One region of the Faecalibacterium sp. DFI.5.82 genome, then DNA from elsewhere that is predicted to be linked to it. Evidence: riboswitches for the same ligand, from Rfam matches in the RefSeq annotation. Region 1 holds a riboswitch; each other region holds the start of a gene.
The links. A riboswitch is a leader RNA that binds a small molecule or an ion and turns the genes downstream of it on or off. The one in region 1 is predicted to bind cyclic di-GMP.

Region 1 (7,399 bases):
TCCAGCCTTGGTTACACTGTCAAAACCGGTCTTATCCGTATTGACTGTACCGCCCTTAACAACCATAACGATACCGTGACGATTCGAAATGCCAGTGTCACTCCCCGGAATTGCACTTGCATCATTGACATAGATGACAGTAGAATCATTCATACCATCACCAAAGCAGCCAGCTGCATAGCTGGCAATCTTTTTGCAGCCGGTCAGGTCAACGGTTTTCAGGTTGGTGCATCCCGCAAGCGATGCTTCAAACGTTGCATCATCGCCAACCACTTTCAGATTTTCCATCTTCGGGAAAGTCTCAGCTTTTACATATTGCAGGTTTGCATCGCTCACAGTAACTTCTTTGAGTTGTTCACTAGGAGAGAACATATTTTTCCAAAGAGTTTCTGTCGTCATATCTGTCCGACTAGTATTCAATGTGCCAAGAATTTCCACGTTCTTCAAAGAGGTTACAGCCGGATAAGAACCTGTCGGTTGTTCTCGGAAGGGATTAGAATCATCGCTAGTAATTTTTGCGCCTTCTTCAATAATAAAGGTTTCAATGCCACATGCTGGGAAAGGAACATGATGCAATGCGGTTTCACCGTAGAAGGTCACTCTCTTCAAATTCTGACAATTTGCAAACGCCCATGCATCAACTTTTGTCACACTCTTCGGAATGTCAATTTTCTCAATAGCAGTCCCTGCGAATTCAGAATCTCCAATGATTGTAGGGTTGCTTCCCAAATCAATCACACTCAATTTCTCACAACCCCGCACAATTGCATAGGGAAGTTTTTCGGTCCTAACAATCATTTTTTTCAAACCAGAACCTTGAAGTGCATTAGAAGTCCCATCCGGAACCTGTGGGTTTTTTCTTAATCCAAACTCGATGTCATCTGTAACAGTAAAGCTTTCCAGATTCCGCATCATTGAAAAAGCATACGCACCAATATATTTCAGATTGCTCCAGTTATCAAAATCAACTGTAAACTGTGTTCCTCGAACTGCCGCACAGCCAACACCTTCAAAGCTCTTGGGAAGCCATTCAGTCAGTTCCTTGTCCTTGCCCAGTTCAGAGCAGAAATCGAACATACTTGTAGGCAAATATTTTCCTGTATATACATTCTGGTTTGAATCCACGTCAGTAGTTTCAGCCGCTTCAAATCCTTCTGCCCAGATTACTTCTTCCAATGCTTCATCATAGCGAAAGATGTAATCGCCCAAATGCTGAATGCTGGCAGGAATATTAGCTTTTTTCAAAGCCTTCATCCCACGGAATGCACTATTGCCAATCGCAGTAACGCCTTCCTCAATATGTACCTCTGTAATCTGGTTGAGATAGGGTTTCCATGGACGCAGATCATTGTCTGTGCCAACATCCGTATCAGCAATTCCCTCATAATCTGCCATTGGGCCATTGCCAAAAATAGTCAGAACCTTTGTAGATTCATCGTATTTCCACTGAACACTCTCTTCCTGATTCTCTGCACCACAATAACCAGAGGTTTCTGCTTCGCTTTCGGTGCTATTCTTGCCAGTAACAGTGGTTGTCTCCGCAGTATTGGTGCTCGTTCCCGCTGCAAACGCCGAAACCGCAGTAGCAGGCATCATGGAAACTGCCATGCTCACTGCCAAGGCGGCGCTGATCACACGTTTCAATCTCATAAAAATCCTCCTTTTATGAATTACTCCCAAAATATAACCATGCCCGCACAAAGCAAAAAGAGCGCCGCACCGGCCAAATGGCTGGTACAACGCTCTGCGTTTTGTACTTTGGGAATCTACCGCCCCTTGAGGTGATGCCCATGTGCGGTATGGTTGAGAAAGTGCAGCTGGCTGCCATATTACAGGCCCTGTAGCTTTGCGTCGCAGCCTTTCGACTGGTTTGCCGATTCTTCTGTTTTTATGTGGCATTTTACACAAAAATCATAAGACTTTTTTTTTTTTGGTCAATAACCCAAAATCATCTTTGGCAAGTTACACAAAATCGACAGTGTTTGTATAACATTTTCGGATAGCAGCATCGCCCCGGGGAGAAGTGTTCCGTTTGGGAAATGATGGCGTGTTTCCTCGCTTTTTCGTTGAAATATGCCAGGTTTTATGATATAGTAGTAGTCGTTTTTACGTTTCACTCCCCTACTCTCCCCGCGGAAAGGAAGCTCCCATGAACCTGACAAAGCAGTTCTTCAAGTATGTGTCGCAGAATATTTTCGGTCTGATCGGCACATCGTGCTATATTCTGGCCGACACCTATTTCATCGCCCAGGCGGCGGGCACCGACGGCGTGACCCTGCTGAACCTCTGCCTGCCCATGTACAACCTGATCTTTGCCTTCGGCTCGATGATCGGCCTGGGTGCTGCCACCCGGTACGCCATCCTGCAGGCGCAGGGCGAGGCACGGGCGCAGCGGTTTTTTTCCAACGCCATCCTCTGTGCCTGCCTGATTGCCATCCCGTTCATGCTGGCGGGCGCGTTCTGCCCGGGCACGCTTCTGCAGCTCATGGGCGGCGATGCGGGCATTGTGGCGCTGGGCCTGAACTACACCCGCATCTTCCTGCTGTTCACGCCCTTCTTCATGTGCAACTACATCTTCTCGGCCTTCGTCCGCAACGACGGCGACCCGTCCCTTGCCATGGTGGCCACCCTGAGCGGAAGCCTGTTCAATGTGGTGTTCGATTACATCTTCATCTTCCCCATGGGGCTGGGCCTGCCCGGCGCGGCGTTGGCAACCGCTATCTCGCCGGTGCTCAGCATCGCCATCTGCAGCCGCCACCTTTTTCAAAAGAGCAACACGCTCACCTTTGTCCGGCAGGCCCCCTCGGCCCGGCTGCTGGTGCAGAGCTGCCAGCTGGGCATCTCCGGCTTTGTCGGGGAGCTCTCCTCTGCCGTGACCACCACCGTGTTCAACTTCCTGCTGCTCCGGCTGGCGGGCAACGTGGGCGTGGCCGCTTACGGCGTGGTGGCAAACTTTGCGCTGGTGGCAACAGCCATCTTCAACGGCGTGGCCCAGGGTGCCCAGCCGCTGATCAGCCAGTGCTACGGCAAAAATGAGATGGCCGGGGCAAAAAAGCTGCTTCTGCTGGGCTGCGGCACTGCGCTGGCGCTGGCGGCGGTGTTGTACGGTGCTGTGTTTGGCTTTACCGACACCTTTGTTGCCCTCTTCAACAGCGAGAGCTCTGCACTGATGGCCGAATACGCCCACAGCGGTATGCGCATCTACTTCCTGGGCTACTTCTTTGCAGGCTGCAATATTGTTGCGGCGGGCTATCTGGGTGCGGTCAACCGCCCCACCGAGGCCACCATCACCTCGGTCAGCCGGGGCGTGGCCGCCATCGTCACTTGCTCGCTGATCCTGAGCGCCCTGTTCGGCATGAACGGCGTGTGGTCGGCCTTCCCCGCCGCCGAGGCCATCACGCTGGCCCTGACGGTGTTCCTGCTCAAGCGCCCGCAGTCTGTGTGCGGCTGAGCACCTCCACGGAAAAGAGCCGGGTGCTGCCCCGGCTCCTGAACATTTTAAATATACAGTGCCTGCTCCCGCTGGCTTTCCGCCGGGCTGAGGGGCCGTGCTGTCTGACCGGCCAAGGCCCGCCACTGTGCGGGGGATTGGCCGGTCTCTTTTTTGAACACCCGGCACAGGTAGTTGGCCCCTGAGAAGCCGCACAGGCTGGCAATGACATCCAGCGTGTATTCCCGGTGCAGGAGCAGCCGCATGGCAGCTTCCACCCGCACAGTGGTCAGGTAGCGCCCCGGGGGCACCCCCACGGCGGCGGTAAAGGTGCGGACAAGATGGCTCTTGGAGACCCCCAGCCGCTCACTGAGCTCCTCCACGCCGTACAGGCCAGCGTAGTTCTGGCGGATATCCTCAATGGCTGCCTCCACCAGCGGCGGCAGGGGCGGGGCGGCGCTATCGGCCCCCGCAAGCTCACAGAGCAGGGCAAAGGCCAGCTGGCTGGCAGCCCGGCTGCGGGGCGTGTCGGCCTCGGCAGCAAGGCGGCCCAGCAGCTCTGCGGCGGCGGGGCAGGTCTCGCCCCGGGCCAGGAACGGCAGCTCCGTCAGCCCGGCAAGGAACTGCACCGCCGCCTGCCCGGTCAGCTGGATGCAGAGCAGGTGGCTCTCCCCTTCCGGGGTCAGGGTCAACGGGGCGCGGCTCAGCACCAGATGGCCCGCCGCCGCGCTCTGGGGCGGCAGGATCAGTGCGCTGCCCGCCGGGGAGGGCGAGGCATCGGTCAGGCTGGCAGTGCATCTGCCGCTGGAGACCAGGCAGACCCACAGCCCCTCGCCGGTCAGGGTCAGGGGTTCTTTGGGCTGGATATCCCGCACCACGCCAAGGGCTGCGGTGCTTGTCCAATCATAAAGCAATATCTGACACCTCAAATCAATAAAATGCTATTTTATATCACAAAGTTATCTGTTATTATAATACCAACGAGAGCGTGCACCGTCAAGGTGCCGTAACATAGAAAAATTTTAATGGAGGCAATGACCTATGGCTTCGATTAGCTGCCAGCACATCTACAAGATCTATCCGGGCGCTACTGCTCCTTCTGTTACCGACTTCAACCTGGAGATCCAGGATAAGGAGTTCATCATCTTCGTCGGCCCCTCTGGCTGCGGCAAGTCCACCACCCTGCGCATGATCGCCGGTCTGGAGGAGATCTCCAAGGGCGAAATGTACATCGGCGGCCGCCTGATCAACGACGTTCCTCCCAAGGATCGTGATATCGCCATGGTGTTCCAGAGCTACGCTCTGTACCCCCACATGACCGTTTACAAGAACATCGCTTTCGGTCTGGAGCTGCGCAAGACCCCGAAGGACGAGATCGACCGCCGCGTTCACGAGGCTGCCAAGATCCTGGAGATCGAGCACCTGCTGGACCGCAAGCCCAAGGCTCTGTCCGGCGGCCAGCGTCAGCGTGTTGCTCTGGGCCGTGCAATGGTTCGTAACCCGGCAGTCTTCCTGCTGGACGAGCCCCTGTCCAACCTGGATGCAAAGCTGCGTACCAGCATGCGCACCGAGATCATCAAGCTGCACAAGAAGCTGGCTACCACCTTCATCTACGTTACCCATGACCAGACCGAGGCTATGACCATGGGCGACCGCATCGTTGTTATGAAGGACGGCATCATCCAGCAGGTCGATACCCCGCAGAACCTGTACGACATGCCCTGCAACATGTTCGTTGCCGGCTTCATCGGCAGCCCCCAGATGAACTTCCTGGACGGCACCGTGACCAAGAACGGCGATCAGTACGCCATTGACCTGGGCGGCGACACCATCCCCCTGCCCAAGGAAAAGACCGCTGACGGCAAGCTGGATTCCTACGTTGGCAAGAAGGTCAAGATGGGCATCCGTCCTGAGGATATCGACGACGAGCCCGAGTTTATGGCAAAGCACCCCGACTGCCACCTGGAGGCTCAGGTCGATGTGTCCGAAATGATGGGCGCTGAGATCTACCTGTACCTGGAGTACAAGGGCAACAAGATGACCGCCCGTGTCGCTCCCACCTCCAAGGCACGCAACGGAGACACCGTCCGCGTTGCATTTGATCCGCACAAGGTCCACGTCTTTGATGTCGAGACCGAGCAGACCATCCTGAACTAAGTTCTCCAGGGATCATCTTTTGATCCTCCTAATAAGCAAAAGCCGCCGGGAAACGATTTCCGGCGGCTTTTGTCTAAGAGAACACACATTGGAACATTATAAGGGAGATTTCACCATGGAACACATGATGCTTCTGGTCACCTACCGTATGCTCCCCGGCCAGCGGGACGCTTTTCTGCAGGAGGTTGCCGCTGCCGGCATTCTGGCAAAGGTCCAGCAGGAGGACGGTTTTGAGCGCTACGATTACTACCTGAGCGCCGCCGACCCGGACGAGCTGCTCATCGTTGAGGAGTGGGACTCCGAAGCCCAGCAGCAGGCCCACGTGAACACCGACCACATGGCCCAGCTCCGCGCCATCAAGGAGAAGCATGTTGCTTCCACCGCGATGCAGCGCATTGCCAAAGCCGACTGAGCACGAGAGGATAGAAAAGCACCCGCGGCCTGCTGGCTGCGGGTGCTTTTTCCAAAGGAGAGAACGGAATGCTCAGCCCTTGACACCGCCCAGTGCAACACCACGGACGATGAACTTGGACAGCAGCAGATAAACAATGATCACGGGCAGGATGGCAATGGCCACCAGCATATAGACTTTGCCCATATCGAACTTGAGGAAGTCGGCACTGCGGAGCTGTGCAATGAGGATGGGCAGGGTCTTTTTGTCTGCCGTATCCAGCACCAGTGCGGGGATGAAGTAGTTGTTCCAGCTGGACACAAAGGAGAAGATGGCCTGCACCGCCAGAGCGGGCTTCATAATGGGAAGCACGATATGGTTGAAGGTGTAGAACTCCCCTGCGCCATCGATGCGGGCGGCTTCCACGATCTCCATGGGCAGGCTGGCATCCAGATACTGCTTCATAAAGAAGAACACCGCCGGGGCCGCAATGCTGGGGATGATGAGGGGAATGAAGCTGTTCTTCAGCCCCATCTTTGTGATGAGCTGCAGGAAGCCCAGCGCCGAGACCTGGGTCGGCATGGTCATAATGAGCAGGATGATGGCAAACGCCGCCTTTTTGAACCGGAAGTTATAGGCGTAGATGCCGTAGGCTGTCAGGGCCGAAAAATAGACGCTGAGGGCAGCCGAGCAGCCGGACACGATCAGGCTGTTCCGCACACCGGTCAGCACCGGGATGTTGGCATCCGACAGCACGTTTTTCAGGTTGGTCATCAAGGATCTGCCCGGCAGAAAGGAAAAGCCTTTCTGGATCTCAAAATGGGTACGGGTGGAATTGATGACCAGCACATAGAAGAAGAACAGGCATAAAAAGCTCAGCAGCACCAGCGCCGCATAGCACACCGTGCGGCGGGCCGCAAGGGTCGCTTTTTCGGATCTTGTCTTGACTGCGTGTGACATTATGCTTTTCCTCCCTTCACCTGTTTGGCCGCCTGCCTGCGGGCCTTGCGCTCGGCCTTGCTCAGGCCGTCGTCCTCCTTGGTCAGGGCCATGTAAACGATCACGCAGAGCACTGCGCACACCAGGAACAGCACCACCGAGACCGCGCCGGCCATGCCGTAGTTCTTGCTGAACAGGTGGTTATTCAGGTACATGATCATGGTGGTAGAGGTGCGGTCGGGGCCGCCCTTGCCGTTGGTCAGGATCTGCGGCACATCGAACATCTGCAGGCCACCGATCATCGAAGTGATCATCACATAGACCAGGATCGGCCGGATGAGCGGGATGGTGATCTTCCAGAACATCTGGTTCGGGGTGCAGCCGTCCAGCTCCGCTGCCTCATACAGGGTGGGGTCCACACCCATGATGGCCGCCATCAGCATGATGGTCGTATTGCCGAACCACATCAGGAAGTTCATCAG
Region 2 (7,399 bases), on a different contig from region 1:
CTGGGGAAGTAGGGCAGAGCCATCAGCTTGCCTGCAAATTCAGCGCCCAGAGAATAGGCCTGATAGCCCAGCACTGCACCGCCCACAGCGGCAGTACCAATGATCGCGGCAGTGCCCAGCACATTGGGCCCATCATCTTCAATGGTGGCATCGCGGTACTGTGCGGCAATATCCACATCACTGCTCATGGTGTTCATGGTAAAGGTGATGCTCTCAGCCTTGTAATCCTGACCCAGCGGCAGGGAGAACTTGCCGGTAGACCAGATGTCAAACACCATGCCCTCAGGGATCAGGGTCTTGTCCAGCGTCACGGTCACTGTTGCGCCGTCCGGTACAGAGTAGGTCTTTTTGCCGGTGGTCTCGTCAGTAGTAACAGTCAAGGTATCGGTCACATCCTTGTCACCGTTTTTCACGGTAACAATGCCGCCGGTCACGGTCAGCGGGTGGAAGACTGCGGTATCGTGGGTGTGGTCAGCGGCGGCATCACGGTACTGTGCGGCAATATCCACACCACTGCTCATGGGGAAAGTGATGCTTTCTGCCTTGTAGTTCTGATCCTGCGGCAGGGAGAACTCGCCGGTAGACCAACCGTCAAACACCATGCCCGCAGGGGTCCGGTCCTTGTCCAGCGTCACGGTCACTTCTGCGTTGTCCGGTACATCGTAGGTCTTTTGGCCGGTGGCTGCGTCAGTGTTGCTGTTCAGCTTGCTGGTCACATCGCTGCCGTCGTATTTCACAGTAACAGTGCCGCCGGTCACGGTCAGCGGGTGGCAGCCCGGAGCATTGGGGTCGAACTCCCAACCGGCATGGAGGGTGATGTCCTCCATAATTGCGGTATCTTTCACATTAAAGAGGTTGCCATCTTCGGTGTACCAGCCGGTGAACTTGTAACCCGCACGGGTGGGATCATGGATGGCAGTCAGATCGTTTGCCTTGGTATCAGTGATTTTTTCGGTCTTATAAACCGGCACCACAGCGTCGTCGTTCAGTTCGCCGCCCTTGGCATCAAAGGTCACCTTGCAGAGGTAAAGAAAATTGCGTTTTCTCAGTTTATCATTGGCATCAATTTTAGGATTGTTATCATTGTCTGCAAGCAGAGCATCTGCCTTGGCCTTGTAGTTTTTGTAGTAGATGGCACCATTGGGGTTCCCAGCCGGACAACCTTTCAGACTGTCTTGGAAAGAAGTCAATCCAGCAGGGAGCGTAATGTATTCCAGATGGGTGCAATAGCGAAAGGTACCAGGTCTAATGGTTGTTACATTTTCCGGGATGGTGACGTTCGTCAGATTAATGGAAGTGCAAGAATCAAAGGCAGAATAGCCGATCGTCTTAATATTCTCACCTAACGAAATCTTTTCAAGAGAAATGCACCCAGCAAAGGCGCCTGTCCCCATCGATTCGATGGCGCCATTGATGGCAAGAGATTTCATGTTGTTGCAAAATCTAAAAGCTTCTCTGCCGATGGAAGTGACGCTTTGTGGAATGGTGACACTCTCCAGATCATTGCAATGAAAAAAGGCATAATTGCCGATCGTCGTAATATTCGTCTCAATATTCTCACCGAACGAATTCTCACCGAACGAAAGCGTTTTAAGATGAATGCATTCACCAAAGGCATGATCACCGATGGAAGTAACGCTTGGTGGAATGGTGACGCTCGTCAGACCACGGCAATCATAAAAGGCACGATCGTCGATCGTCGTAATTTTTTTACCTAATGAAAGCGTTGTTGTAAGAGGGCATTCCGTAAAGGCCCGGTTTCCTATTGATGTGGCAGCGTCATTGATGGTAAGAGAGTTCAAGTTGCGGCAACCTGCAAAGGCATGATCGCCGATGGAAGTGACGCTTTGTGGAATGGTGACCTCCCCCAGCTGATGGTCTGAATAAAAGGCATAATTGCCGATGGCGGTTACAGTGTATTTGTCGTCCAACGTTTCGGGTATGTCGATGTCGTAGTCGTAGTTTGTTGGTTTCACAGGGCCAAGAAATTTTGTGATGGTTGCATTACCGCCATTTACCTTATACTTATACTTGTAACCGTCAACGATGGCTTCTTGTTCAGTTGCCGTGTCTGCTGCAAATGCCGTGACTGCCGACAGGGGCAGCATGGTGATCATCATGCAGACCGCAACCAATAAGCTGATCAAACGCTTGGGTTTCATAATTCTTTACTCCTTTTCCATGATTTTCCCAAAAAACTCTCTCTATTTCAGCCAAAACAAAAGAGCGCCGCACCGGCCAAACGGCTGGTACGACGCTCTGAACCCTTGTAGACCCGCTGCGCGCTCGCTCTCCTGAAGGGAAGCCGACGCATCTTCACAAGGAGGTGCAAGGTTTCGTATTACCTTACCCGGAGAGAATAACGTGCGGCTGGCTGCCATATTACAGGCCCTTGTAGCTTTGCGTCGCAGCCTTTCGACTGGCTTGCCGATTCTTCAGTTTTTAGCGGAATAGCATATTGCACAGGATAAGATACTCTTTTTTTTTTTTGTCAATATGACGAAAAAGATTTGGAAGAGTGTACAAAAAAGGAACGTATAATGTGGAAAACAGAATGAGAATAAAATCCTGCGGCAGCACAAGATCTGCCTGACTTTATGGAGGGCGCAGTGCAAGAAAAATGCCCCTGACCGAAAGAAGCCGGTCAGGGGCATTTGGGGTTGCTGCAACGGTCAGGGTCAGTGCCTGCGCTCGTACTTCAGACGCTCCCGCAGCTCGTCCAGAGAGCGGTGCTTTTCGCCGTGGCGCAGCTTGGGGTAAGCGCGGAGCATACGGCCCTTGCCAAAGTACTTGGAGCTCCGGGTGCGGGCGCGCATCTCCTCGCTGCGGGCCTGCAGCTCCTCGGCCAGCTGTTCCAGACGGAGCAGCTCTGCCGTGCGCTCTGCGGTGCCCTTGGCGGCCAGCTTGACGGCAGTGGCGGCCTCAGAGGCATTGAGCCGGGCCTCCTGCGAGGACTTGCGGGCGGCCTCCATGGCCTCGTCGGCCTTGGCGCGCAGGGCGGCAGCGGCATCCCGGGGGCTCAGTTTGGCGGCATTGTCCCGGGCCTCGGCAGCCGCCAGCTTGAGCTGCAGGCGGCTCTCGTCCATCTTCTGGTCCACGTCCATGGCGGTGGTGCCCAGCAGCTCGGTCATGGCATCGGACACGGCGTGCATACTGTCGGCCACCTTTTCCAGGGCATCCAGCTCACGGGCCAGGTCAGAGGCCGCAAAGGCGGTCACCACCACGTCGGCGGCGTAGCAGGCGTACAGGATGCACATGAGGACAAAGCCCACCATCTGGGGGACCATCTCCACAAAACCCGCGATCACGGGGTGAACGGCCTTCATCACCACAACGGTGCCCACGCCCCACAAAAGGGAGAATTCCAGGCAGATATATCCGCCGATGTTGAAGGGGAAGTCGCTGTAATCCCACCACCGGGTGTGGTAGAGCTTGTAGAGCGCCCAGCCGCCCACCAGCTCCAGCACGCTGGGCAGGATCACGCCGCCGAGATAGAGCAGCAGCAGGTTGTCTGCCAGCGGCGAAAGGGTGAACAGCACAATGATCATGCCAAAGCCGTAGATGGGGCAGACCGGGCCGTTCAGAAAGCCGCGGTTCACCAGCTGGCCGGTGGAAACGGCGGCATAGATGACCTCCAAACACCAGCCCAGGCAGGAGTAGATCAGGAAAAACGCCAGGATCTGATACAGCGAAAAGCCGCAGACCATGGTGTTGACAAAAAAGGACATCTTACTCCTCCTTTGCGGCGGCAGCGGCTTCCTCCGCAGCCTTCCTCTTTTTCAGGACCTTGGGCTCGATCCAGGTCACGGCGGCATCGCCGGGCAGCTTTCTGGCGATCAGGGCCTTGATCTTGATGCCCATCTCGGTGAACATCCCCTCGTGCTCGGTGCGGATGTTCCACTCCGGCTCGTTCTCGTGCAGGTCAAAGGTCTTCCAGGTGATCTCGTAGCCGGAAGCGGGGAAGTACTCCAGGCTGTCGCGGAACAGGTCGTCGTCATCGGTCTTGAAGTAGATCTCGCCGCCGTCCTTCAGGAATTCGCGGTACTGGATGAGCTGGCGGGGATAGGTGAGCCGGTGCTTGTTGGAGGAAGCGTTCTTGCTCCACGGGTTGCAGAAGTTGATATAGATGCGGCTGACGGTATCCTGGGCGGTGAGCACACCCTTGATGCGCTCGATGTCGGTGCTCATGATCTTCACGTTGTCGATGGGGCGGCCTGCCTCGGTGTAAGCGGCCTCGATCTTGCGCTTGGCAAGGATCAGCACCTTGTCGGTGATGTCGATGCCCAGATAGTTGTTTTCCGGGTGGGCGCAGGCCAGCTGGGAGATAAAGCCGCCCTTGCCGCAGCCCAGCTCCAGCACAAAGGGCTGCTCCGGGCGGGCATACTGTGCGTGCCACTTGCCGCCCCAGATCAGGGGCTCGTGGACGTGGAAATCGGCGGCCATCAGCTCATCGTGGGCGTAGGGTTTGAAACGCATTCTCATAGTTTGTTGTTCTCCTTGAATTTTAAGTGGCTCACCCTCTCCGTCTTTGCTTCGCAAATCCACCTCTCCCAAAGGGAGAGGCCTTGGCAGTGCGGAAAACTTACCGGTTTTGCCAAGGGCTCCCCCTTTGGGGGAGCTGGCGCGTCAGCGCCTGAGAGGGTGAGGATGCTTACAATTTCGTACTTTTCAAAAATTCTTTTACTTCCTCCGGCTCTGCGGCGCAGCTTCCCTGACAGATGCCGGGTTTGCCGCCGCCGCGGCCATTGAGGGCGGCGTTCAGGGCTTTGGTCAGGGCGCGGACATCGCCGCCCGCCTGGGCAAGGCAGTAGCCGGTGCCCTTTTCGTTGGGGGTCAGGGCCGCGCACAGGCCGGTGGTGGCTTCGGTCAGGCGGTTAGCCAGCCGGTGCAGGCCGTCCGGGTCCAGCCCCGGCACGATGCGGATGGCATCCGCACCGGGCGTTACCTGCGCGGCCAGCGCGTCAAAGAGCTGGCTGCACAGCCCGAAGTGGGTGAATTTCAGGGCGGTGTACTCGTCATACACCCGATGCACGGCGTTGGCCGTCTCGCTGGCCTTGGCGCTGAGCAGGGCACCGATCTCTGCCTGCCGCTCCCGCATGGCCTGCGCGGCTTCCAGCGCGCGCCCGCCGCAGACGATGCTCAGGCGCACGCCGCCCTTATAGTTTTCAGCGGCCAGGATCTTGATCTGGCCCACCGCACCGGTAAAGGCGGTGTGGGTGCCGCAGCAGGCACAGACATCCGCCCCGGGGATGGTCACGATCCGCACCTGCCCTTCGATCTCCTTTTTGGAGCGGTAGGTCAGGGCGGCCAGCTCCTCCCGGGTGGGGTAGGTGATGTTCACCGGCACATTTTCCCAGATGATGCGGTTGGCGGCAGTTTCGGCCGCTTTCAGCCCCTCGGCGGAGATGGGGATGTTCGTGTCCATCCGCACGGCATCGGAGCCGATGTGGAAGCCCACGTTCTCGGCCCCGAACATGCTGTGCAGGATGCCGGAGAGGATGTGCTCGCCGGTGTGCTGCTGCATCTTGTCAAAACGCCACGCCCAGTCGATGGCCTGTGCCGCTTCGGCCCCGGGCACCGCCCCGGCGGGCAGGAAAGTGACCATGTGCCAGATGACACCCGCCTGCTCGTGGACATCGGTGACGGTCAGCACCGTGCCGTCGGCAAGGGTCAGGGTGCCCCGGTCGGCAGGCTGGCCGCCGCCCTCGGGGTAAAACACCGTGCCGTCCAGCGCGATGCGTCCGCCGCCGGTCCGGCTGTCCGGCTCTGCGGCTAAAATATGCCCCACCGCCTCCCGGCGGTAGGCATTTTGCTCAAAATATTTCTCAGTGCGTTGCATAGAACCTCCAAAGGAAAGGTTCCGTCTTTGTCCAACCCCTCAGCCTTCGCTGACGCTCGGCAGCTCCCCTAGTAGGGGAGCCCTTGGCAAAAACGGAAACTTTGCAATTACTGCCAAGGCCTCTCCTACTAGGAGAGGTGGCATTGCGGAGCAATGACGGAGAGGTTGTACGAAGGCCAGCCTGCCCGGATACACGCTCGCTCATGGTCTAAAACCAAGTATACCACGTTTTTTGCCTGTGGAAAATAGTCTGCGGTTATGTTATGATAGAAAACAGACAAGCCCCAGCAAAAAGTTTGAGACGAGGAAGGATTTACAATGCGTGAAAGTGGTATTCTGATGCCGGTGTCCAGCCTGCCCGGCCCCTACGGGATCGGCTGCTTTGGCAAAAAGGCAGAAAAATTTGTGGATTTCCTTGCGGCGGCAGGCCAGAAGATCTGGCAGATTCTGCCCCTGAGCCCCACGGGCTATGGGGACAGCCCCTACCAGAGCTGCTCTGCCTTTGCGGGCAACCCCTATTTCATTGATCTGGATGCTCTGAAAGCCGAGGGGCTGCTGACAGCCGCCCAGCTCAAGGCCGAGCCTTGGGGCAAGGACCCGCTGAACGTGGATTACGGCACCCTGTACACCAGCCGCTACAAGATCCTGCGTGCCGCCTATGCCGCCTGGCGCAGGCAGTGTGCAGGCCAGCACGGCTGTGCCCATTATTATCCGGATGCGTACTATGCCTTCACGCTGGAAAATGAGGGCTGGCTGGAGGATTATGCCCTCTACATGGCCCTCAAGACCGCCAACGGCATGAAGAGCTGGACCCAGTGGCCCCGGGAGTACCGCAAGCGGGAGCCGCAGGCGCTGGAAGCTTTTAAGGCAGAGAACGAGGAAGAGATCGGCTTCTGGAAGTTTCTGCAGTACGAGTTCAGCATCCAGTGGAAGAAGCTGAAAGCCTATGCCAACGCCAACAACGTGCAGATCCTGGGCGATATCCCCATCTATGTCTCGGCAGATTCCGTGGATGCCTGGGTGGGCGGCCCGCTGTTTGAGCTGGATGCAGACGGCGGCTTTGCCCGGGTGGCAGGCTGCCCGCCGGATTACTTCTCGGCAGAAGGCCAGCTCTGGGGCAACCCGCTGTACAACTGGCCCTACCATAAGCAGACCGGATATGCCTGGTGGATCCAGCGTGTCCGCCATGCCCTGGGCATCTATGACCTGCTCCGCATCGACCACTTCCGTGGTTTTGACACCTACTGGGCCATCCCGGCGGACAGCACTACCGCCAAGACCGGCAAGTGGGAGACCGGCCCCCGGATGGAGCTGTTCAACGCGCTGGAAGCTGCGCTGGGCAAGCTGCCCATCATCGCCGAGGATCTGGGTGAGCTCTTCCCCAGTGTGCGGGAGCTGCTGGCAGACAGCACCTTCCCGGGCATGAAGGTGCTGCAGTTCGCGTTCGGCGGCGGGGACAGCGAGTACCTGCCCCACAACCACGTCAAGAACAGCGTGGTCTACCCCGGCACCCATGACAACACGACGCTGACCGCCTGGTGGGACGAGAGCGCATCGGCC
Region 3 (7,399 bases), on a different contig from region 1:
AAAAGGGCTGGGCCAGGGGCTGGAAGCGCCGGGGCTGGAAAAAGTCCGACGGCTCCCCTGCCCTGAACCCCGACCTGTGGGAACAGGCATTGGAGCAGGAAGCCCGGCACAAGATCACTTATGTCTGGGTCAAGGGCCACGCAGGCCACCCGGAAAACGAACGCTGCGACCAGCTGGCCGTGGCACAAAGTCAGGCACACGGAGGGAGACAGGGACGATGAGCGATACATTTCTGCCCGGCAGCGGGTTCGACACCTATGAACAGCAGGACAAGGTGCTGGTGGGCCTGTGCGGCGGCACGGGCTGCAAAGCAGCTGTCCGCATTTTACAGCAGCAGGGCTTTGCGGTGATGGGCGCTGTGGTGCGTCTGTGCACCGATGATCCCGTTGTGGATGCCGCCAAGGAAGCCGCCAAGGCTCTGGGCATCGAGTGCATCACCCTGAATGCCAGCGAACTGGCCAGCCAGCTGGCTGAGGAGACCGCTGCCCCGGCCGACCTGCGCTTCCCCGCCCTGCTGGCGGCGGCTGACCGGCTGGGCATCCAGTACATTGCCACCGGCCACCGCGCCCGGGTAGAGACCGGTGCGGACGGCGTGCACGTCCTCTGCCCTGCCGAAATTGCGGACGAGAGTGCCCGGCTTGCCGCCCTGCCGCAGGAAACGCTGGGCCGGCTCATCCTGCCCTTGGGCGATTTCAGCCCCGAGGATGTGGCTGAGATGGCAGCAGAATAAAAAAACAAAAGAGATGCACCCCGCTCCCTGAACCTGAATCAGGAAGGCGGGGTGCATCTCTTTTTGCTCTGTTTTATTTCATCGTACAACGCTCAATGGAAGTCCTCCGCTTACTTTGCGAAGATCTGGATCCAGTTGTGGCCCCACTGAGAATTGGCATCGTAGTTGTAGCCAAGGCACATATACTTGGCGGCGGGGTCCATGATATTGACACGGTGGCCTTCCGAAGCCATCCAGTCTGCAACGACCTTTTCGGGCGTGGTCTCGCCCCAGGCGGCATTCTCGCCGGTGGCGGTATCAGACACACCGTACTCCTTCAGCACGGTGAAGCAGTTGGTGCCATCGGGGCGGGTGTGGGAAGCGACCTTTGCCACTTCCTTTGCGCGCTCATCGGCAGCGGCCTGCAGCTTGGCATCGCCCATGGCCAGAGGTGCCAGATTTTCCTTTGCACGCTCAGCGTTGACCAGCGCCAGCACTTCCTGTGCGAAACCGTTCTCACTGGTGCCGCGGGCGTAGGTGAAGATCATCACCCAGTAATTGCCGTACTCGCCGCCCTCGTAGTAGCCAATGCCAACGGAGGTGGCATCCTTGTCCAGCATCCGCTCCTTGAAGAAATCGTAGCGATTCCAGGCGGCGACCACATCCGAAGCATTCTCAGCAGCTGCCCAGTAGTTCTCTCCCACAGAAACATCGTCCACACCGTACTCCGGCAGGATGGTGAACTCGCGGCTGCCATTGGGGCGGTTGTAGGAGTAATTGACGGTAAGTTCTTTTGCACGGGCCTGTGCGGCAGCATTCAGTGCGCTGCTGCCCATGCTCAGAGGAGCCACACCAGCCTGTGCACGCTCTGCGTTGACGAGCTGCAGCAGCTCATCGGCCTTGGAAGCTGCGTGTGCGGGCATTGCCAGAACAAGCATCAGGCAGATGAATGCGGCGCAGCAGACCAGATTCTTCAGGACTTTCATCGAAGCGTTACGCATGGTGTTGAACCTCTTTTGTGTTGCCCCATGAAAAAAGGTGTCGATTGCTGGTATACTCGGCAATCGACACCTGATGCTTCAGATGAAGGTCACTCAACACCCAATCTCCGCTGTGGAGACCCTCAGGTGATGAGAAGCAACTGGCTGCCATTTTACAGGCCCTATAGCTTTGCGTCACAGCCTTTCGACTGCTTTGCCGAGGATATTCAGTTTTGCGTGCCTTTCTTCTTTTGGGAAGAAATTTGAGAACGAAAAAAGGTGTTGTTCTGCAATACACTCAGCAAAACAACACCTAGAAAATCTAAGCAGGTCGCCCAAAGAAAGATTTCCTTGAGAAGCAGCTGGCTGCCATTTTACAGGCCCTGTAGCTTTGCGTCACAGCCTTTCGACTGCTTTGCCGAGAATATTCAATTCACCTTGAGGAGCCGTTTCCATTTCCTCGACGCTATCCTACCACATCGGACAGAACCTGTCAACTGTTTTGGAGCAGCTTTCTCAAAAAATCTTCTTTTTTGAAGAGTTCTTCCGTTATGCCTGCACCTCTGCCGCCTTTTTGCGCAGCTGGTCGAGGTCTGCGGCATCCGGGTGAGCCAGTGCCTTATCAAAGTTCTCGATCAGCATCTCGAGGTTGGGTGCATGGTTGGGCTGCTGCAGCATCTTTTCGTACTGCTGGCGCACAGTCATGGGCATCTTGCCCTGGCACATATAGGTTCCAATGACCGTGTTGCTCTCATCCAGCGATTTCTGCACCGCCGCCAGGATCTGCTCGAAATATTCCGCACTGCCGCCAAAGCCTGCGGTGCCGAACAAAAAGACCCGCTTCCCCTTCAGGGTCTGCAAAAAGGCGGTGAGGGTGTCATCGGCATGGCCCTTGTCCGTCCAGAAGCCGATGTAAAGGGTCTCAGCCTCCAGTGCTTCCGGAGCCGGTGCTCCGAAGTAGGTGCACTCATTCTGGGGCAAGCTTGCGCGAAGGGTGTCGGCCAGCAGGCGGGTGTTGCCGGTCTTGCTGCTGAAAACGATGGCGTAGCTCATGGTCATTCTCCTTTATTATGTTTGATATCAGATGCTGCCCTGTTCTTTTGCGTTCAGGGCATCATAGACACAGCGGGTGCCCTGATGGGCAATCAGGCCGCCCAGGCACTTTTTGTTGCAGCGGACACAGCGGTGGATCTTTGCCGCATTGCCGCTCTGCAGTTTGTTGACCCAGTTGGGGTCAGCCAGCAGCTGGCGGCACATTGCCGCGCACTGGATGCGGCCGCTGGCAAGCTGCTGCTCCACAAAATCGGGGTCGTTCAGGCCGCCCACACCGCAGAGCGGCACACTGGTATACCGGCGCACCTCATCGCAGAACTTGAGGAAGCAGCCGGTCTCCTTGAACTCGGGGTGGCTGGCCGGCGGGATGGTGTTTTCCAGCGCAGAGTGGTTGGCCAGTGTCACATGGAAGCTGGTCACGCCTGCCTGCACCAGCAGGGGCACGAACACGGCCAGTTCCTCCTCCACCACACCGGCGTTGCCGTAATGGGGGTTCTCCTGCCGGACAGCCAGCTTGTAGTCAATGGCCATGCCGGGCACAGCGGCGTGCACTGCCTTGACAGCTTCCACGGCAAAGCGGGCGCGGCGCTCGGCACTGCCGCCGTATTCATCGGTGCGGTGGTTGAAGATGGCGGAAGAGAAGCTGCCACACATCCGGTCGCCGTGCACCTGCACCATGTCAAAGCCCGCCTGCTTTGCCAGCACAGCGGCCTTGCCAAAGCCCGCGATGATCTGATGGATCTTTTTCTGGGACATCTTGGTGATGTAGGGGCCCACGGCATCGTTCATCCGCTCCCGCAGCTGGTCGGGGGTGATCTTTTTCATCAGCATCCCCGGGATGCACTTGATGATGGACATCATGTCGGTATCGGTCTGGTGGAGCTGGGCGCAGACCTTGCAGTCGTATTTGTGGGCAGTCTCGCAGATCTGCTGATAGAAAGCAAAGCCCTTTTTGTCAAACAGGGACTTCTCAAACCGGCTCTTGGCCACCGGCACGTCGCCGATGATGATCATGGCGCAGCCGCCCTTGGCCAGCCGCTCCATCTCTGCCAGATATTCCTCGTCCGAAAGGCCGAAGGTGGTGGGGGCAAAGATGATGCGGTTCTTCAGCTGCAATCCACCGTAATCAATGGGGCTCAGGATGGTGTCGTACATGTTACACACTCTCTTTCCTCGTCCGTGCTGCCTTTTGCAGCAGGCTCAGGAGCTGGTGCTGTTCCTCTTCGGTCAGCCCGCTCAAATTTTGCGCATCCCAATCGAAAAATACCTGGTGGCAGGTCCGGAATGCTCTCTCACCCGCCGGGGTCAGCCCCAAATGATAACTGCGGCCCTGCTTTTCCCGGGTCATAAAGCCATCTTCCACCAGCTTGATCACGCTGCGCTGGCAGTGGCCCCAGTCCAGGTGCAGTTTTTTGGTCATCTCAGCCGGGGTGCAGCCGGGATGTTTGCCCACGTAGATCACAAAATACATCATGCCAAAGCTCAGGCCGAACTCCTGCAGCTGCTGGGTGGTGTAGGCTGCGAACTGCTTGTAAAACTCCATCACGTAGAAGGATATGGTCGATTGGATCACTCTTTGCATCTCCTTTACTTGACAAGGTCTAGTATAATCACATTACTTGATAAAGTCAAGTACTTTTTTCAAAAAAATTCTCCCTGCTCCGTATTTCTGTTTCGGGAGCAGGGAGAAAACGATTTTTTGCCTCAGACCAGCGGCATGATATTTTCCGGGGCGGCAGCAAGGCAGGCGGGTGCTTTTGGCGGCGGGGCCGCCAATGTCTCCTTGGACACCTTCCACCACAGGCGGGCCTCACCGCCGGGCAGGGTGAAGATCATATTCCAGTCAAAGGGATTCTCACTGGTGGAGACAGCCTGCACCGGCAGGCTGTTGGGGGTGCCGGGAGCGCAGGGCGCAAAATCATGGGCGCGGATGCCCACGGCACGGCAGCCCTCGGGCACCGGCAGAGCCACGGTCAGCGGCTGTTCCCAGCCCGCCAGATGAACGGTATGCTCCCCCACCCGGGTGCAGGGCAGAATGTTCTTGCAGCCGGTCAGGCGGGCGGCGGCACGGGTGCGGGGGTCGGCAAAGACCTCCTTGGTCGTGCCTGCCCGGAGCACCTCGCCGCTGTCCATCACGATCATCTCCCTGCACAGGCGGTAGGCCTCGTCCCGGTTGTGGGTCACCAGCAGGGCCGTGCCCGCAAACCCGGCCAGCAGGCTGCCCACTTCCCCCTCTACCTCCTCACGCAGATAGCTGTCCAGCGCACTGAACGGCTCGTCCAGCATCAGGATGCGGGGTTTGGCCGCCAGGATGCGGGCCAGGGCGGCACGCTGCTGCTGCCCGCCCGAAAGCGCACCGGGTAGGCGCTTGGCCAGTTCTTCCAGCCGCATGGCCCGCAATGCCTCGGCACAGGCGGCCCTGCGGGCGGCAGGGTCCTTTTCCTTTTTCAGTGCGCTGAGGATATTCTGTTCCACGGTCATGTTGGGGAACAGGGCGTAGTTCTGGAACAGCAGACCCACATTGCGCTGCTGGGGCGGCAGGTCGATGCCCTGAGCGCTGTCGAACAGCACCCGGCCATCCAGCACAATGCGTCCCTCGTCCGGCCGGACGATGCCTGCAATGCAGCGCAGGGTCATGCTTTTGCCGCAGCCAGACGCGCCCAGAAGGGCGGTGGCGGTATCCCCCGCCGTGAACGCAGCGTGAAGGGTAAAGCCATCAAACCGCTTGGTCACATTTACTTCCAGGCTCATGCGCGCTTTCCTCCCTGCTTCTGCCTGCGTTCCAGCAGGTTGACTGCCAGCAGCACCACCGCCGAGATAACGATATCCACCAGCACCCACTGCATGGCCCCGGCTTCATCGTTGGTGCGCCAGAGCTGGTAGACCGTGGTTGCAATGGTGGCCGTTTTGCCCGGCGTGTAGCCTGCGATCATGCTGGTGGCACCATATTCGCCCAGCGCACGGGCAAAGGCCAGCACCGTACCGGCCAGAATGCCCTGACGGCAGCAGGGCATCCGCACCCGCCAGAAGATCCAGGTGTTGGAAAGTCCCAGCGTCTGTGCCGACCAGGCCAGCGTTTCGTCAAAACTCTCAAAGGCACCGCGGGCCGTGCGGTACATCAGCGGAAAGGCCACCACGATGGAAGCAAAGATGGCGCTGTACCAGTTCATCACCAGCTTCACGCCGAAATGTTCCATGAAAAAGATGCCCAGCGGTCTTTTTGCGCCGAACAGCAGCAGCAGGAAATATCCCACGACCGTGGGCGGCAGCACCATGGGCAGGGTGAGCACCACATCCAGCACGCCCTTGAGCACGCGCGGGAGCTTTGCAATGTAGTAGGCCGCAAAGATGCCTAAAAAGAACACTGCCGCGCAGCTGATCAGCGCAATGCGCAGGCTGTTCCATAAGGGATACCAGTCCATACCATCCCCCCAGCGGATGCTTACAGTGCGGTGAAGCCGACGCTCTCGAACACGGATGCAGCCTTGTCGGTGCGCAGGTAAGCCAGGAACTCCTTGGCAGCCTCGGTATGGAGGGCGTTCTTCATCACAGCGGCGGGGTAGATGACCTGACCGCACATTTCCTTGGTAGCCTCGTCCACGGGGGTCAGACCGGCGCTGTACGCATCGGTGCAGTAAACGACACCGGCATCCACGCTGGCCTCGCTGACCTGGGTGGTGACTTCCTTGACGTTGGAACCATAGGTGATGACACCGGCAGCAGCCAGAGCTGCCTCATCCAGATCGTAGTAAGCCAGGATCTTCTGGGTGTACTGACCCACGGGCACATCACTGTTGCCCATGCAGAACAGGATATCCTCTGCCTTCAGGTGCTCAGCCAGGCTGTCGAAGCTGTCAATCCCCTTGTTGCTGCCCTCAGGCACACAGAGCACGACCTTGTTCTCCAGCAGATCCACACGGCTTTCGGCATCCACAAAGTCCAGGCCCTCGGTGTTCACCTCAGCGGAAGCGGTGCTGTCCAGCTGGTTCATCTGCTTCTGACCGGCGGAGATGAACAGATCGCAGTCCGCGCCCTCCTGGATCTGGGTCTTGAGGGTTCCGGAAGAGTCAAAGTTGAAGCTGAAGGTCACGCCGGGGTTCTCTGCGGAGTAGGTCTCGGCAATGGCGTTCAGGGTCTCGGTCAAGGAGGCGGCAGCAAAAACGATCAGCTCCACGCTCTCGCCGGAGGCAGCCTCAGAGGAGGCGGCAGCGGAGGATGCGGTGGAAGATGCAGTGCTGCTGGAGGAGCCGCCGCAGGCGGTCAGAACAGCAGATGCGGATGCGATGCCGGCAGCACACAGGAAGCTGCGGCGGGAGATCATAGTTTTCATAGTCTTGCTCCTTACAGTGGGTATGCTTTTGTTGTACTTTTATTTTTACGCCCGGCACCAAAAGCAGCGTCGCGGCGGTGAAACAGGCTTATTTGCGGGCGCACTCGCCGTCCAGCCCGGCGGCAATGCGCACCCCGTGCTCCAGGCTGGGCAGGATGTACTCCAGATTCTCTTTCACGGCCTTGGGGCTGCCGGGCAGGTTGACGATGAGGGTCTTGCCCCGCAGCACGCTGGCGGCACGGCTGAGCATCCCGCGCGGGGTGATGCTCAGGCTGTGATAACGCATGGCCTCAGCAATGCCGGGGGCGTTGCGGTCCGCTACGGCAT

Region 2: another riboswitch for cyclic di-GMP. It lies ahead of P0G09_RS12285 (leucine-rich repeat protein); the one in region 1 lies ahead of P0G09_RS06430 (leucine-rich repeat domain-containing protein).
Region 3: another riboswitch for cyclic di-GMP. It lies ahead of P0G09_RS03760 (CAP domain-containing protein); the one in region 1 lies ahead of P0G09_RS06430 (leucine-rich repeat domain-containing protein).

What each region holds. Positions count from the first base shown of each region.
Region 1 covers NZ_JARFIS010000003.1:158,729-166,127, forward strand. The annotation lists gene P0G09_RS06430 (leucine-rich repeat domain-containing protein) at 1-1,635, opposite strand, end outside; cyclic di-GMP riboswitch class I at 1,810-1,885, opposite strand; gene P0G09_RS06435 (MATE family efflux transporter) at 2,150-3,451, shown strand; gene P0G09_RS06440 (AraC family transcriptional regulator) at 3,499-4,344, opposite strand; gene ugpC (sn-glycerol-3-phosphate ABC transporter ATP-binding protein UgpC) at 4,472-5,587, shown strand; gene P0G09_RS06450 (antibiotic biosynthesis monooxygenase family protein) at 5,703-5,999, shown strand; gene P0G09_RS06455 (carbohydrate ABC transporter permease) at 6,072-6,938, opposite strand; gene P0G09_RS06460 (sugar ABC transporter permease) at 6,938-7,399, opposite strand, start outside.
Region 2 covers NZ_JARFIS010000010.1:87,854-95,252, reverse strand. The annotation lists gene P0G09_RS12285 (leucine-rich repeat protein) at 1-2,162, opposite strand, end outside; cyclic di-GMP riboswitch class I at 2,363-2,439, opposite strand; gene P0G09_RS12280 (putative ABC transporter permease) at 2,679-3,728, opposite strand; gene trmB (tRNA (guanosine(46)-N7)-methyltransferase TrmB) at 3,730-4,482, opposite strand; gene P0G09_RS12270 (alanyl-tRNA editing protein) at 4,652-5,839, opposite strand; gene malQ (4-alpha-glucanotransferase) at 6,158-7,399, shown strand, end outside.
Region 3 covers NZ_JARFIS010000002.1:28,249-35,647, forward strand. The annotation lists gene rnhA (ribonuclease HI) at 1-221, shown strand, start outside; gene P0G09_RS03755 (hypothetical protein) at 218-730, shown strand; gene P0G09_RS03760 (CAP domain-containing protein) at 841-1,710, opposite strand; cyclic di-GMP riboswitch class I at 1,843-1,918, opposite strand; cyclic di-GMP riboswitch class I at 2,044-2,119, opposite strand; gene bilS (flavodoxin family protein BilS) at 2,239-2,742, opposite strand; gene bilR (bilirubin reductase) at 2,770-3,897, opposite strand; gene bilQ (bilirubin utilization transcriptional regulator BilQ) at 3,899-4,315, opposite strand; gene P0G09_RS03780 (ATP-binding cassette domain-containing protein) at 4,447-5,493, opposite strand; gene modB (molybdate ABC transporter permease subunit) at 5,490-6,164, opposite strand; gene modA (molybdate ABC transporter substrate-binding protein) at 6,185-7,072, opposite strand; gene P0G09_RS03795 (MOSC domain-containing protein) at 7,161-7,399, opposite strand, start outside.